Regions from separate parts of the Psychrobacillus sp. FSL K6-1415 genome, predicted to be linked through region 2. Evidence: predicted binding sites of a transcription regulator. Region 2 holds the regulator's gene; each other region holds the start of a gene.
What was found. Region 2 encodes LexA, which represses DNA repair genes until DNA is damaged. Its sites were predicted from a motif close to CGAACATATGTTCG; they were not measured.
Positions count from the first base shown of each region.

Region 1: MKY60_RS10025 (Y-family DNA polymerase) is a predicted target of LexA. The motif match lies at 2,056-2,069, and genes of this name have one in related genera.
Region 3: MKY60_RS11275 (YolD-like family protein) is a predicted target of LexA. The motif match lies at 2,798-2,811, and genes of this name have one in related genera.

Region 1 is NZ_JBBOOQ010000001.1:2,140,337-2,144,702, forward strand. It holds gene MKY60_RS10020 (helix-turn-helix domain-containing protein) at 1-214, shown strand, start outside; gene MKY60_RS10025 (Y-family DNA polymerase) at 757-2,010, opposite strand; gene MKY60_RS10030 (hypothetical protein) at 2,128-2,742, opposite strand; gene argS (arginine--tRNA ligase) at 3,144-4,366, opposite strand, start outside.
Region 2 is NZ_JBBOOQ010000001.1:1,721,546-1,725,911, reverse strand. It holds gene tkt (transketolase) at 1-769, opposite strand, end outside; gene MKY60_RS08015 (DUF896 domain-containing protein) at 856-1,089, opposite strand; gene MKY60_RS08010 (YneB family resolvase-like protein) at 1,152-1,802, opposite strand; gene yneA (cell division suppressor protein YneA) at 1,799-2,116, opposite strand; gene lexA (transcriptional repressor LexA) at 2,290-2,910, shown strand; gene MKY60_RS07995 (peptidoglycan DD-metalloendopeptidase family protein) at 3,097-3,672, opposite strand; gene MKY60_RS07990 (hypothetical protein) at 4,279-4,366, shown strand, end outside.
Region 3 is NZ_JBBOOQ010000001.1:2,390,751-2,395,116, reverse strand. It holds gene MKY60_RS11295 (hypothetical protein) at 1-120, shown strand, start outside; gene MKY60_RS11290 (hypothetical protein) at 285-626, shown strand; gene MKY60_RS11285 (DUF3888 domain-containing protein) at 971-1,447, shown strand; gene MKY60_RS11280 (LLM class flavin-dependent oxidoreductase) at 1,740-2,732, shown strand; gene MKY60_RS11275 (YolD-like family protein) at 2,845-3,216, shown strand; gene MKY60_RS11270 (VC0807 family protein) at 3,352-4,011, shown strand; gene MKY60_RS11265 (HAD family hydrolase) at 4,026-4,366, shown strand, end outside.

The DNA of each region.
Region 1 (4,366 bases), 420 kb from region 2:
ATATGGTGTTTACCGTAGCCTGACTTACCGTGTTACTAATTACTTTCCTCAGCATAAGGACTTCTATGAAAAAATTGGATACCAGGCATTGACTATTTCATTGCATGCATCACAAAAGAAAAAAGTTCGCAATCTTGCAGGTTATTACGTGGGTATTTTCGAAAAAATTTGCCAAAGAGACTTGTTTAAATTCTATGCGGAGTTTGAGGAGTGACCTATAGGCTTAGGCTTCACTGGTATTTCAAGTTACTTATGCGTGCCTCTCGAGAAAAAGAATTACTCCTCTTAACTAACTCTTTAGTAAAAATGCGACTGTTTCTGTTGAAACAATCGCTTCCGATTTATCCTTTAATTGACTTCAATTTTTTCTTGCTTATGAACCAAATTAATATCGTTAGAACAAGTAGTATTATCGGAGTCAAACCAACATATTTCCATTCATTATTTGCCCCTGAAAAGTAATATGCTATCGGTATGAATGTGAAAGTACTAATTATTATGTACACCCAAGACCTTTTAACAATACCCAGCATTAAAGCTAAAATTGAAACAAATAATGAAAGCTGCCATAATAATAACATTTTTGCACCTCCATTTAGCTTGGTCTTTCTACAACTAATTCCTTACTTATCTACAGTATCAAAGAACATGTGAAAGAATGCCGCGTGATGTAGCCATAAATACGTTTATGGATTTGACTTGGCACAGCATAATTTCTTTACTATGCATTCCCTTTTACGGGCTGACTCTTTCCTTTTACTTTTTATGCCCACCAAGTAATCCTGCACGTGTTCTTGCAGTTCCTGCTTCTGTGTAAGATACTGCACGTAAAATTGCAGTAGATCCGTATTTACTACGTAAGGCATCCATAGTTTTCCCAAGCTTTCGTTCTTTCCATTTATTTTCTTCAAACAAACTTAATTGCATCGAATACTCTGGTTCTAAATTGGTAATCGAGATGGATAATTTCCGAACAGGACGGCGATCGTAAAATTCATCAAAGATTTGTTCACATACTTTATAAATGGTCAATGTAGCATTTGTAGGTTCATCGATTGAACGAGAACGATTGAAACCTCCGCCAAATTCGTCTTGGCTGTACCCAACGGATAGATGTATCGTTCTACCAACCATCTCTGCTTCACGTGCACGCCTAGCAACATCCTCACACATTTCTAAAACGACTGCCATAACTTCTTTTTTACTACGATAATCCCGAAATAATATTTGACCCTTTCCATAACTAATTTGTCCTTCTGCTAGAGGTGCTCCAAGCTCGGATATATCTACTCCCCACGCATGAAAATAAAGTTGGTTTCCCATCACACCAAACTTCTCCTCGAGTAGAGATAATGGAGTATTTGCTAATTGCCCAACCTTGAAAATCCCCATATTATTTAGAGTCTTTTGGAGACGAGAACCAATCCCCCACATTTCACTTAAGGGAGTTACTGGCCACAATTTTTCCTGAACGTCATCATACGTCCATTTAGCAAAACCAGTTTTTTTCGCTTCTAGATCTAGGGCTAACTTAGCCATAAGCATATTAGGTCCCATTCCAACCGCACAAGGTAATTGAAATTGAGCATACAGTTCATCTTGAATACGTTTTATTGTGTTTTCAACGGGCCCCCACAGCTTTTCTGTTCCTCCAAGATCTACGAAACACTCGTCAACACTGTATACATGAATTGATTCGTGTGGGACAAACTGGTGTAAATAGCGTGTAATTTCCATCGATACTCGAACGAAAAACTCCATTTTAGGTTCGATAAGATGTATCGAAGGATGATCTGGTATTTCAAACAAACGAGTTCCAGTCTTTACACCAAACTGTTTTTTCATAGGTGGAGATGCAGCAAGCACGATACTTCCTTTTTGCTGCAAATTTCCGATGACCGCAATCGGGGTATTCGTAACATCCAGACCTGCGTCTGCTGCTGCACAACTTGCAAAAAAACTTCGTATATCAATGCATATAATTTGCCGATTTTTTAGTCCCTCATACATATTATTTACTCCCTTCTAGGAACTTACGTTCTTTATAGTATATTACGAACACAAGTTCTTATTCAATGGTAAATACTAGTGTATGAAAAAACGCTCTTATCGTAGGAATGCTTTTAATTATTCGAGATTAATGACAAATTCGAGACCGGTAAGGTTCTCTTTTAAATGACTCTTATACTCAGTAAAAATTAAACTTAATCCGGTTAAATCATCTGGAAGTGCTGGAGATACAATAAATTTGTGTGTAAAATGACCTTCCGATCCTCTTTTTCCAGTAGGACGACAATCAAAATTATCATTGATGTATAGATATAAAGCACCTTCAGAACGACTCCGACGCATTTCCTCCAGAGGATCGGAAATGTTCGGGGCATCCCAATCTATAGTAAGGTATATTACACTTGCATTATCAAACTGCCGAATGAATGTAATTGAGTATAAGCGTTCATCCTTTTCAATCGCTTTCATAACTGGCAGATGTCTTCTGAAATTAGTTGGTTCAACCTGTGGCCGAAAGATTTCCTCATTTCTCAATAATCCAAACAACGAGTTTAACAAATCCTCATAAACTCCATACTTTTCCGCCCAATCGGAGATCGATTCAATTGGTGGAACACCTGGATTGTTGTTTGAAAGGTCTTTACGTTGTTTTAAAAGTTCACATAGTTGGTCATCGAGCGGCAAAAGCTTTTGGTCATAATAGTCAGATTGATCCACTTCTCTTTTTTTCATATAAGCCTTCCTTTCTTATTTCCTCCGGTTTAACTCATTGATTTGTTCAATGGCATCATCCACATTTTCGACTCAATTACTTCGATGGAAAGATTAAATGATTTCACGGCTCAATGGCTTCGTCCAGATTTCCGATAATGAGAACTATAATGAGAAAGTTCGATTGTATTTGCAGTTAGAATTGCTATATCTGCACTATTCCCGGTTATATTTTTTCTAGGAAATATGCATCCTAAGCTTTTATACTGATTCAATTATCTTTATCAACTATCCTCCAATACGTACTACCATACTTATTCTATCTAAGGTCAAAAATCCCTTCATATAGCCCTCAAATAAAACAACACTCCCAGGCTAGCGGGAGTGTTAATTAATCTAATTGTATATGAGTTCTATTAGTATTACATTTTCTCTGGAGCTGGTACACCTAGAAGTCGTAAGGATTCCTTCAGGACAACAGAAACTGAAAATGCGAATGCTAACTTAGAAGAAGTCGTTCCATCATCTGCTAAAATTTTTGTTCTAGCATAATATTTATTGAACTGGCGCGCAAGCAGTAAACTGAACTTTGCAATTTGGGATGGATCCGCATTATCAAATGCCTTTTCTACTACACGTGGAAAATCCTCGAGTAGCTGGATAATTGGCCAAGCTTCAACCCCAATAGAAGAAAAAGTGAATGCTTCAGCCTCAAAGCTACCTTTTTGAAGCAATGAACAAATTCGAGCATTGGTATATTGTACATAAGGACCAGTTTCTCCCTCAAAGTTAAGCATCTGTTCCAACGAGAACTCAATATCATTCATCCGGTCATTTTTTAAATCATTGAAAATCACTGCACCTACTCCAACTTGTTTTGCAACTTCTTCCTTATTTTCTAATGTTGGATTTTTCTCTTCAATATTATGCTGAGCAGTCTTAATAGCATCAGTTATTACGTCCGCAAGCAATATGACTTTACCTTTACGTGTAGACATTTTTTTACCGTCTTTGAGCATCATACCAAATGGAACATGCACTAGATTTTTGGACCATTCAAATCCCATTTTTTCTAGTACAGAAAAAAGTTGTTTAAAGTGAAGTGTTTGTTCATTCCCCACAACATAAAACGTTTTACACGCATGAAATGTTTGATGACGATACATAGCTGCTGCTAGATCGCGTGTCGCATAAAGAGTCGCCCCATCTTTTTTGGTAATCAGACTAGGTGGCATATCTTCGATTTCTACTACAAAAGCACCGTTAGATTCAATTAACAATCCCTTTTTCTTTAAGTCGTCAACTACTCTAGTCATTTTATCATTATAAAAAGCCTCCCCAGCATAAGAGTCAAAATGAACTCCTAAAAGTTCATATATTATTTGGAACTCCTTTAAAGATGCTTCTTTAAACCAATTCCATAGGGTTAGAGCCTCTTCGTCACCTTCTTCAAGTAATTTAAAAGCTGCACGAGCCTGATCATTTAAAGAATCATCTTTTTCTGCCAGATCATGAAAATGTACATAAATCTTCAATAACTCTTCAATAGGTGCTGCAAGTATTTTCTCTTTGCTTCCCCATAATTTATAAGCAACTATTAGCTTGCCAAATTGTGTACCCCAATCTCCTAGATGATTAATGCGAA
Region 2 (4,366 bases):
AACGGTTAGGAGAGCCAAACCCAATAACAGTTTTAACTTCAATAATTGTTGGCTTGTCATTTTGAGACTTCGCTTTTTCAATAGCACTTGAAATTTCTTCAATATTATTTCCGTCTTTTACATGAATGTAGTTCCAACCGTATGAATCAAAACGTTTTTCTACATTTTCTGAGAATGATTTATTTAAATCACCATCTAAAGAAATATCATTACTATCATATAATACAATTAATTTATCCAACTGAAGATGTCCAGCAAGAGAAATTGCTTCTGCAGCTACACCTTCCATTAAATCACCATCACCACATAAAGCGTAAGTGTAATGATCAATAATAGAATGGTTTTCTTTATTATAAGTAGCAGCTAAATGCGCTTCCGCCATCGCCATTCCTACTGCCATTCCAATTCCTTGACCAAGTGGACCTGTTGTTGCTTCTACTCCTGCAGTGTGACCGAACTCTGGATGTCCAGGAGTTTTAGAATCCCATTGTCTGAAGTTCTTAATCTCCTCCATTGGTAAATCATAGCCACCAAGATGAAGTAAGCTATATAAAAGCATAGAGCCATGACCTGCCGATAACACAAAGCGGTCACGGTTGAACCATGTTGGGTTACTTGGATTATGACGTAAATGTTTTGTCCATAATGTGTAAGCCATTGGCGCTGCCCCCATTGGTAAACCAGGGTGACCAGAATTTGCTTTATCAATTGCATCAATAGATAAAGTTCGAATCGTATTAATTGCTAATAAATCGGATTGTAATGACATGAATGACATCCTCTCAAACAAATTTTTTCTATATTTCTAGTTTAGACAAGAATGTCTGTATTATCAATGGTTTCTGAAATGATTAATTAATTCAGAAACTTTCCTTTCTTTGCTTCCTGAACTTTTACAGGTGTTACATCATTTCCTTCGGGGTCAATTATTTTTACACTTTCGATTGTATCTCTCATTGTGGAACGAAAAGTTTCCAAATATTCTTTGCGTAAAGAGCTTTGTTCTTTTGCTTCTTCAATAGAAAGACCCGATGTTTTAGATTTTCTAGATAACTCGCCAATTCTCGCTAATTTTTCTTTGCTTAACAATTTATTTCATCCTTTCACTTTATCTAAATATAAAGGTAAGGAAAAAACACACAGAGTGCAAGTCATTTCACTCCATGTGCTTCTATATACTCAATATAACGTCTATGTACTGTTGCTTTACTAATATTAAATCCTAAACCTTTTAAGGTCATTGAAATCTCTTCATAAGTAAGTCCTGCATTCCGAAGTCTGACTACTTCTGCTAAAGGAACATCTATTCTTTCTCTACCTTCAGGATTGCCTTTTGTCTTTAAGTTTTTCTCTGGTCTATATCCCTCGGAGACCGCTTTCTTCATACCTCTTCTGATTTTAGCGTTGTGTAATTTCCTTTGATATTCTTCTACAAGCGCAAGTATTTCCAGTAACATAGAATCCATTTCATTTAAATTGATAACACCCTTATCCTGTAAAGTATATATTGAGGTATTTGTTTTTTGAAGAAGATGCAGAACTGCCATTCTTCCATTTCCTCTACCAATCCGGGTTTCATCTTGAACAAATATCGCTTTAATTTCATTTTCTTTTATATAATCCAGTAAATCTAATAAGCCTTCACGTTCAATATCATATCCACTATGTTGATCTATAAATACTTTCTCTACTTCATAATTGTGTAGCGCTGCAAATTCTAATAGCTCTTCCTCCTGTCTTTGTAAAGATGTCTCTTGAGATTCTTTTTCAGTACTCACTCGACAATATATAACTGATTTCATTTAGTATCGCCCGCTATCTCCGTTTCATGATTGAAATGGTAACTTTTTTCCTCCACTGGGATTTTAAGCATCTCCCCAGCTTTAATATGTCCATCTTGTAAATTATTCATAGCTATAACCTTATTAATCCATACTTTTTTATCTTCCTTCACGCCATACTCATTTGCTAACTCCCATAAAGAATCGCCTTGCTCTATATTAATATGAAGACTCTCATCAGTTGAAAAAGAATTCGAGATTATTATAAACATTATAAAAGCAATACTACACGCTACAAATATTGTTAGAAAATAGTTTTCTTTAATCCAAGTCATAAATAATACCTCCAATAGAATGTGTGTTCGTAATGTATATTTCAATAATAATGCGAACACTTGTTTTTGTCAACAACAATTAGAACCTATGTTTGCATTAAAGTTCTTCGCCTGTTATACTATTAATAAGATAGAAAAGGATAGAGATTAATTACTCTAAAAGAGGTGAGCATATGAAAAAAGCATCTAAGAGACAGGAAGACATTCTAGCTTTTATAAAAGAAGAAGTTCGTAAAAAAGGATATCCGCCATCTGTTCGAGAAATAGGAGAAGCTGTGGGCTTAGCCTCTAGCTCAACCGTACATGGACATTTAGCACGACTGGAAAGTAAAGGTTTGATAAGAAGAGACCCAACTAAACCACGTGCCATTGAGATTCTTGATGGATTAGGTAGTATTGCTGAAAAACAAAACGTTGTGCATGTCCCCCTTGTAGGTAAAGTTACCGCTGGTGTTCCCATTACCGCAATTGAAAATATAGAAGAGTTCTTCCCGCTTCCAGAAACTTTTGGTACTGCCGATGATAATTTATTTATGTTGGAGATAATGGGTGATAGTATGATTGAAGCAGGTATATTGAATGGTGACTACGTCGTTGTAAAACAACAGCAATCAGCCAATAATGGAGATATTGTAGTTGCTATGACAGAGGAAGATGAAGCAACCGTTAAACGATTCTTTAAAGAGAAATCTTACTTCCGTTTACAGCCTGAAAACTCTTCCATGGAACCTATCATCGTAAATTCAGTTAGTATTCTCGGAAAAGTAGTTGGTGTTTACCGCAATATTCAATAGATTTAACGGACTTGACAATATACTTAAATGTCAGTAAGATAACGAAGAGCCGATATCATATTTCAACGAAAAGTGGACATTTTCGTTGAAATCATCGAAAAACCCCTTTACCTTTATGGTTGAGGGGTTTTATTTTGTCCGAATTTCTTTTTTAGTTAACATATTCTGTTTTCCTCTTAGTGTTTTTTATTTTTTCTTTAAAGCAGCTAAAGTTCTTGGCCCAACTATTCCGTCAACTGCCAAGCCGTTTTTCTTTTGAAAATCTTTAATTGCTGCAATTGTTAAAGGTCCCTCGATCCCATCAACCATTAGTTTATAACCTACTGAATTTAAAAGTTTTTGTACTTCGGTTATATCTGTTTCGCTTATATAGTTTAAAGGATTCACCGCATTTGGCTGCCCCGCCTCGTAAGATGGTATGTGAATTTCAAAATGCAAATGTATTCCTGTACTATTTCCTGTTGTGCCCTTTATACCAATCTGTTGGCCTTGTTTTACATTTTGTCCAATCTTTACGGTGAAAGATTTTAAATGAGCATACAAGGTTTCATATTTCTTACCGTTTAAAGTATGGACAATTGTTATTGTGTTTCCATAGCCACCTATAACTTTTGCTCTCGTCACTACTCCACTTGCTGATGCCTTTATAACCGGACTTCCATCACTTCCGAAATCCACTCCTTTATGCTCTTTAACTATATTATTCTTTCGAATTTCCCCAAAATGCGATGTAATTCTTCCTTCGCATGGTCTGATAAACAATGTTTCCCCCCCTTCTAATTTAAGTAGAGATTCAATATCCCCTTACTAGTAAATGCTAAAATAAATAGTAACAAATAGTCAAATGCCATTATATTTATCAAATAAAATAATAAAATGGTTAAAAATGCGTAAATTTGGGTATTAGTATTTATAATTGAACATAGGTTAAATTAATTATATTATTTTATGTCAGCCTATATAACTATAAAGGGGCAAAAAACTTATGAAACTAATTATAGTAGAACTAAAAAAGCTAATTAATGATTACTATAGATGCAATAACTACCATCTGAAGGAAGAAATTTTGATCGATATCAATTTGTTAAAAGATGCTATAAGAATCTTAGAAAAAAGAAAGTTAGAAATAAACACAAACAGCTCACTTGGTTATTAACCAAGTGAGCTGTTTTATATATTTTTTAAAACCATACTTTGTTTTGTTGTATCTCTTTAAATCACCTACCTATATCAAACTACTTCAAATCCCTCCATATTTATATTATTTATTCATACGAGATAATCAATCTAACTAGTTCTATTAATTTATAGGACATATATTACTGTATGCCGATAATTTGGCAAATCTATTAAAAGGAGGTGATTTATATGGTTCTTGTACTTCAAGAGTTTACTACCCCAGCTAATACAACTGTCATTGCAGATACAGCTGCACCACCCGGAACACTTCCTACGC
Region 3 (4,366 bases), 670 kb from region 2:
GATTGGACAGCTTTAATGGATGTAGTACCTGGTATGGAAAGGGCATTATGGTTTTTGACAATTGTTTCTATCTTACTAAATATAGCACCTATACTTTTAGAACGAAAAGGGAAGAAATAATGATTTATTGTCACAAAATTTATATAATATGCAATTATTGTGTAAGTCTTTATATATTTAACGAGAGCTTTACTTCAAGAAGGGGTAAAGCTTTTTTTCTTGAATTAACGAGGCAGTTTTGTTCTATAAGCTGTGAAAAAAACCGTGTAAATTAGGAGGGGAAAATGATATCTATAATAAAAAAAATTGTTAGTTATTATATATTTAAGATTGGACTGAAATCAAAACAAAATTCGGCGGGATGGACAACCTTTGCACAATTAAGAATCGTACCCGAGTATACAAATATAGACATAGAGAAAAAACAAGTCACAGGGGTTGTGAAATATAACAGTGAAGTATATTTAACTGTAATTGTGGATGTTCAAAACAATAAAACAAAGACCAAAGGAAGTTTAAGAAGGATCGCTAAAATAACAAAACCTTTTAAAAAAGGTAACTACATTGAAATAATTGAATCTGAAGCAAAATATTTAATTGAACATGGAATAACAAATCCAAAATAATATTGATTCTTGGTTCGTTTCTTCTTTAGATTCTTTAGCAGGCTGATAATAATCCGGTTCAGGTTCTGCATAAGTTAATCTTGCTTGCATTAGAAACATCAGTAATATAGAAATGGCGATAATAATTTTTTTATTTTCCCCACCACCTTTTCATGTTTATTTTGTTCAGTAATGATTAACTTATCTCAACCAAATATTTCTTGTAAAATGGAGAAAACATACGAGTGCCTTATTTCAGTTGAAGTAATGCCTTTTTCGTATTCAAGTAATGAAGTAGCATAAAGTGACTATTTATTCCCTTTTAACTCAAACTACCCTTAGTTGAAATTAAAAGGAGTTTTTTTATGAAGAGATTTCTTATACTTTGTATTCTTATTTTCTTTTTATATAAAGGACTTGCTTACGAAAATAATGCAATTCATACCAATGCACAGTTTGTAGAGGTTCAACCGATTAAAAATGAGTTATATAATGAATTAACGGTACGCTTCATCAGTCCGTACGTTCATGAAGCCGTCAATAGCCACTATCAAGCAGCAGATTCTTTAACACAAAATTTAAATACTGCACCTTCATTAATGCGTATTATGGAAGTAGAAAGGGTCGGTGAAGCTGTCAATTTTGAATTTATGATAACTGTTGAAGCAACAAGTTTTGTAGGGGAAAATGTGCCTGTTGCAGATGGACTATTGACCTTTAATTTAAAAGGTCCAGTATCAGGGGCAGGTGAAAACAGTGTATTTTTTGGGGGATATAAACAACTAAAAACATATGCACTGCCACAAGAGTGGAAACATATCATCAAGAAACCTTTAGAATAGTGTGTATCTATGAATTATGATTTTTAGACATTGAAGTATGACTTCGAACACAGCTTCAAAATTTTTCTCAGTTAAAAAAGTGTTAAGCTTGCGAGAAAATATGAAGAGTACAATACGTATTTTAATTCAACCTTTAACATAGCCCAAAATTAAAAGAAGAATAACAAGAGTCGTCCTAACAAATCTTTATTTTACTATTATCAAGTCCCTTTCGTTTACTTTTTATCTTTTAATCGATAGCATTTGAATAGTGAAGTATTCAATGAGCATTTGTGGAAGGGAAGATATATAGATGAAATTAAGTGTACTAGACCAAGCGCCAGTCACAACTGGCAATACAGCAGCGGAAGCATTAAAAAAAGCAGAAGAACTGGCTATTTTAGCAGATGAACTAGGCTATCACCGTATGTGGATGGCCGAGCATCATGGAACCGATGCGTTTGCAAGTTCGGCACCGGAAGTAATTGCAGCTCACTTAGCTGCAAAAACCAAAAATTTACGTATCGGTACAGGTGGCGTAATGATGATGCACTATTCACCACTAAAGCTAGCCGAAGTATTTAAAACACTGAGTGCACTTTCTCCAGGTCGTATCGACTTCGGTGTTGGACGTGCTCCAGGTGGAGATAATCATGCGATGTACGCCCTTTCGGAAGGACGTCCTCCAATGGTCAATAATATGTATGAAAAACTAGCGATTGCTCTGCAACTGATTAATGACGAAGTTCCAGAAGAAAGCCTATATAACAGAACGCTTGCGACACCTTCTAAAATCGTGTTACCAGAAGCTTGGTTACTTGGTTCTACTGGTAATAGTGCTGTACAAGCTGGCAGAATGGGTCTCGGATATTCCTTTGCGCAATTTTTCCAAGGTGGTATGACACCAGCTATATTAGATACGTACCGCAAAAACTTTACGCCATCTGCTTTAATGGAGAAGCCAGAGATTAATGTTACCTATCTTGTCACTGCTGCAGAAACAAATGAAGAAGCTGAGTTTCAAGCATTACCGCAGGATATCTCTCGTTTGTCTCTTATGAAAGGGCAAATTCGTCCATTGATGACACCAGAGGAAGCGCAGGAATACCCATTGACGGAAATGGATCGAATGATGATACAAGAAAATCGTAAAATTCATCTGGTCGGTTCTGCTAAAGAAGTGGCTCAGACTTTACAGGAAGAGCAAGATATTTATGGCTTCGATGAAGTAATGATTTGTAGTATTCCGCATTCACAAGAAAAACGTTTGAATGTCTATCGGTTACTCGCAAAAGAATTGATGTAACTAGCAATTGGGCGCACTTGTCATGGGTGCGTCTTTTTTGTAGCCATTTATTCTCTCTTGAAATGAGAACAAATGTTCTGTATTATAAGTGTAAAAGAAAGAACGTGATAACATGGCTAACTTTGAAGATGATTGGAACCAATTAGATTTATCTCGATTACAGGATCGTGGGTCAAAGAAATGGGTAGCAATGATGTTGCCTGAGCATGTGAAATTGCTTCGTGAGTACAGTGAGGAGATAAAAAAAGAGCCTTGCCCAAACTTAAACGAGTTTGATTATGAAGCTATTCAGGATCAAATCGCACTTGCAATGCAAAGAAATGTTGAAATTAAAATAAAACGGTGGAAAGAGGGAGAGTTTATCTATAACCGCGGTACGATACAATGGATTGATTTGAGGAAAAGAACAATCGAACTAGAGGATCCTTTTCGCTCATTTGAGCTATATATTGATGAAATCGTAGACGTCACCATATTGGAATAGCAATTACCTAAAACATCATCCTTTCAATGTGGATGATGTTTTTATGTATGAAGTAAAAAGAAGGAGTTTGTCAGGAAGATGTGGAAGATTATTCAAGGAGAATTGATTAGGTAAAAAATTAGAAGGAGAATATGAATGAAAAAGTACACTGTCTTATTCGATCTCATATTCTATATGGTGCTACCGTTTGCAATCTGGACATATGGAAGAGAAAGTCTAGGTGATTACTGGGCGATGCTTTTATCGACAGCACCTGGTTTTATTTATACGATCATAAATTTTGTTAGAGATCGTCAGTATAATATAACGGGCATTTTTATATTACTAAGTCTACTTGTTGGAACAGTTGTTGATATACTGTCAGGAACTGCAGAGCGGATGCTATGGAATCAAGTATTCGTGGGAGTTTCATTTAGCAGCGTATTCTTAGTATCAATGCTTATTAAAAAGCCGCTTCCCTTATACTTTATGATGGATATGGCATATTTACAAGGATATCCGCGAGAAAGTAGTAGAGTGATTTATTTCAAAAAAGAGATATTACGGTGGTTCCAAGTACTTACATTAATTTTTGTACTGAGAGGTATTACTCTAGCATTAATAAAATCCTGGTTGCTAAACAAACATGGAGTAGACGCATATGGCTCCATGCTTATATATTTAAGGGTTACTAGCTGGGTATTCGGTGGTGTAATGATCATAGGGTATATTTTTATTGGAAACGAAATAAAAAAAGTAGTTAGTAAGCTGACAATTCCAAAGAAAGAGATAGAGTTAGTGACAGAATCTAAATAAAAGGGTGAATAATAATGATAAAAGCAGTACTGTTTGATTTGGATGGTACGCTACTGAATAGAGATGAGTCGTTAAAGGTTTTCATCGATAAGCAATATGAGAGATTGTTTGATTTTATAGGTCATATACCAAAAGATACGTATACAGCAAGGTTTATACAACTAGATAGTAGAGGGTACGTTTGGAAGGATAAAGTATATCGGCAATTAGTAGAGGAGTTTAGATTAACTAAAGTTACTTGGGAAGAGCTGCTTAAAGATTATGTGAATGAGTTTAAGTTTTGTTGTGTTCCTTTTGATAATCTTTTGTTAATGCTAGAGGAATTAAAGAAAAGAAAGTTGCTAATTGGGATGAT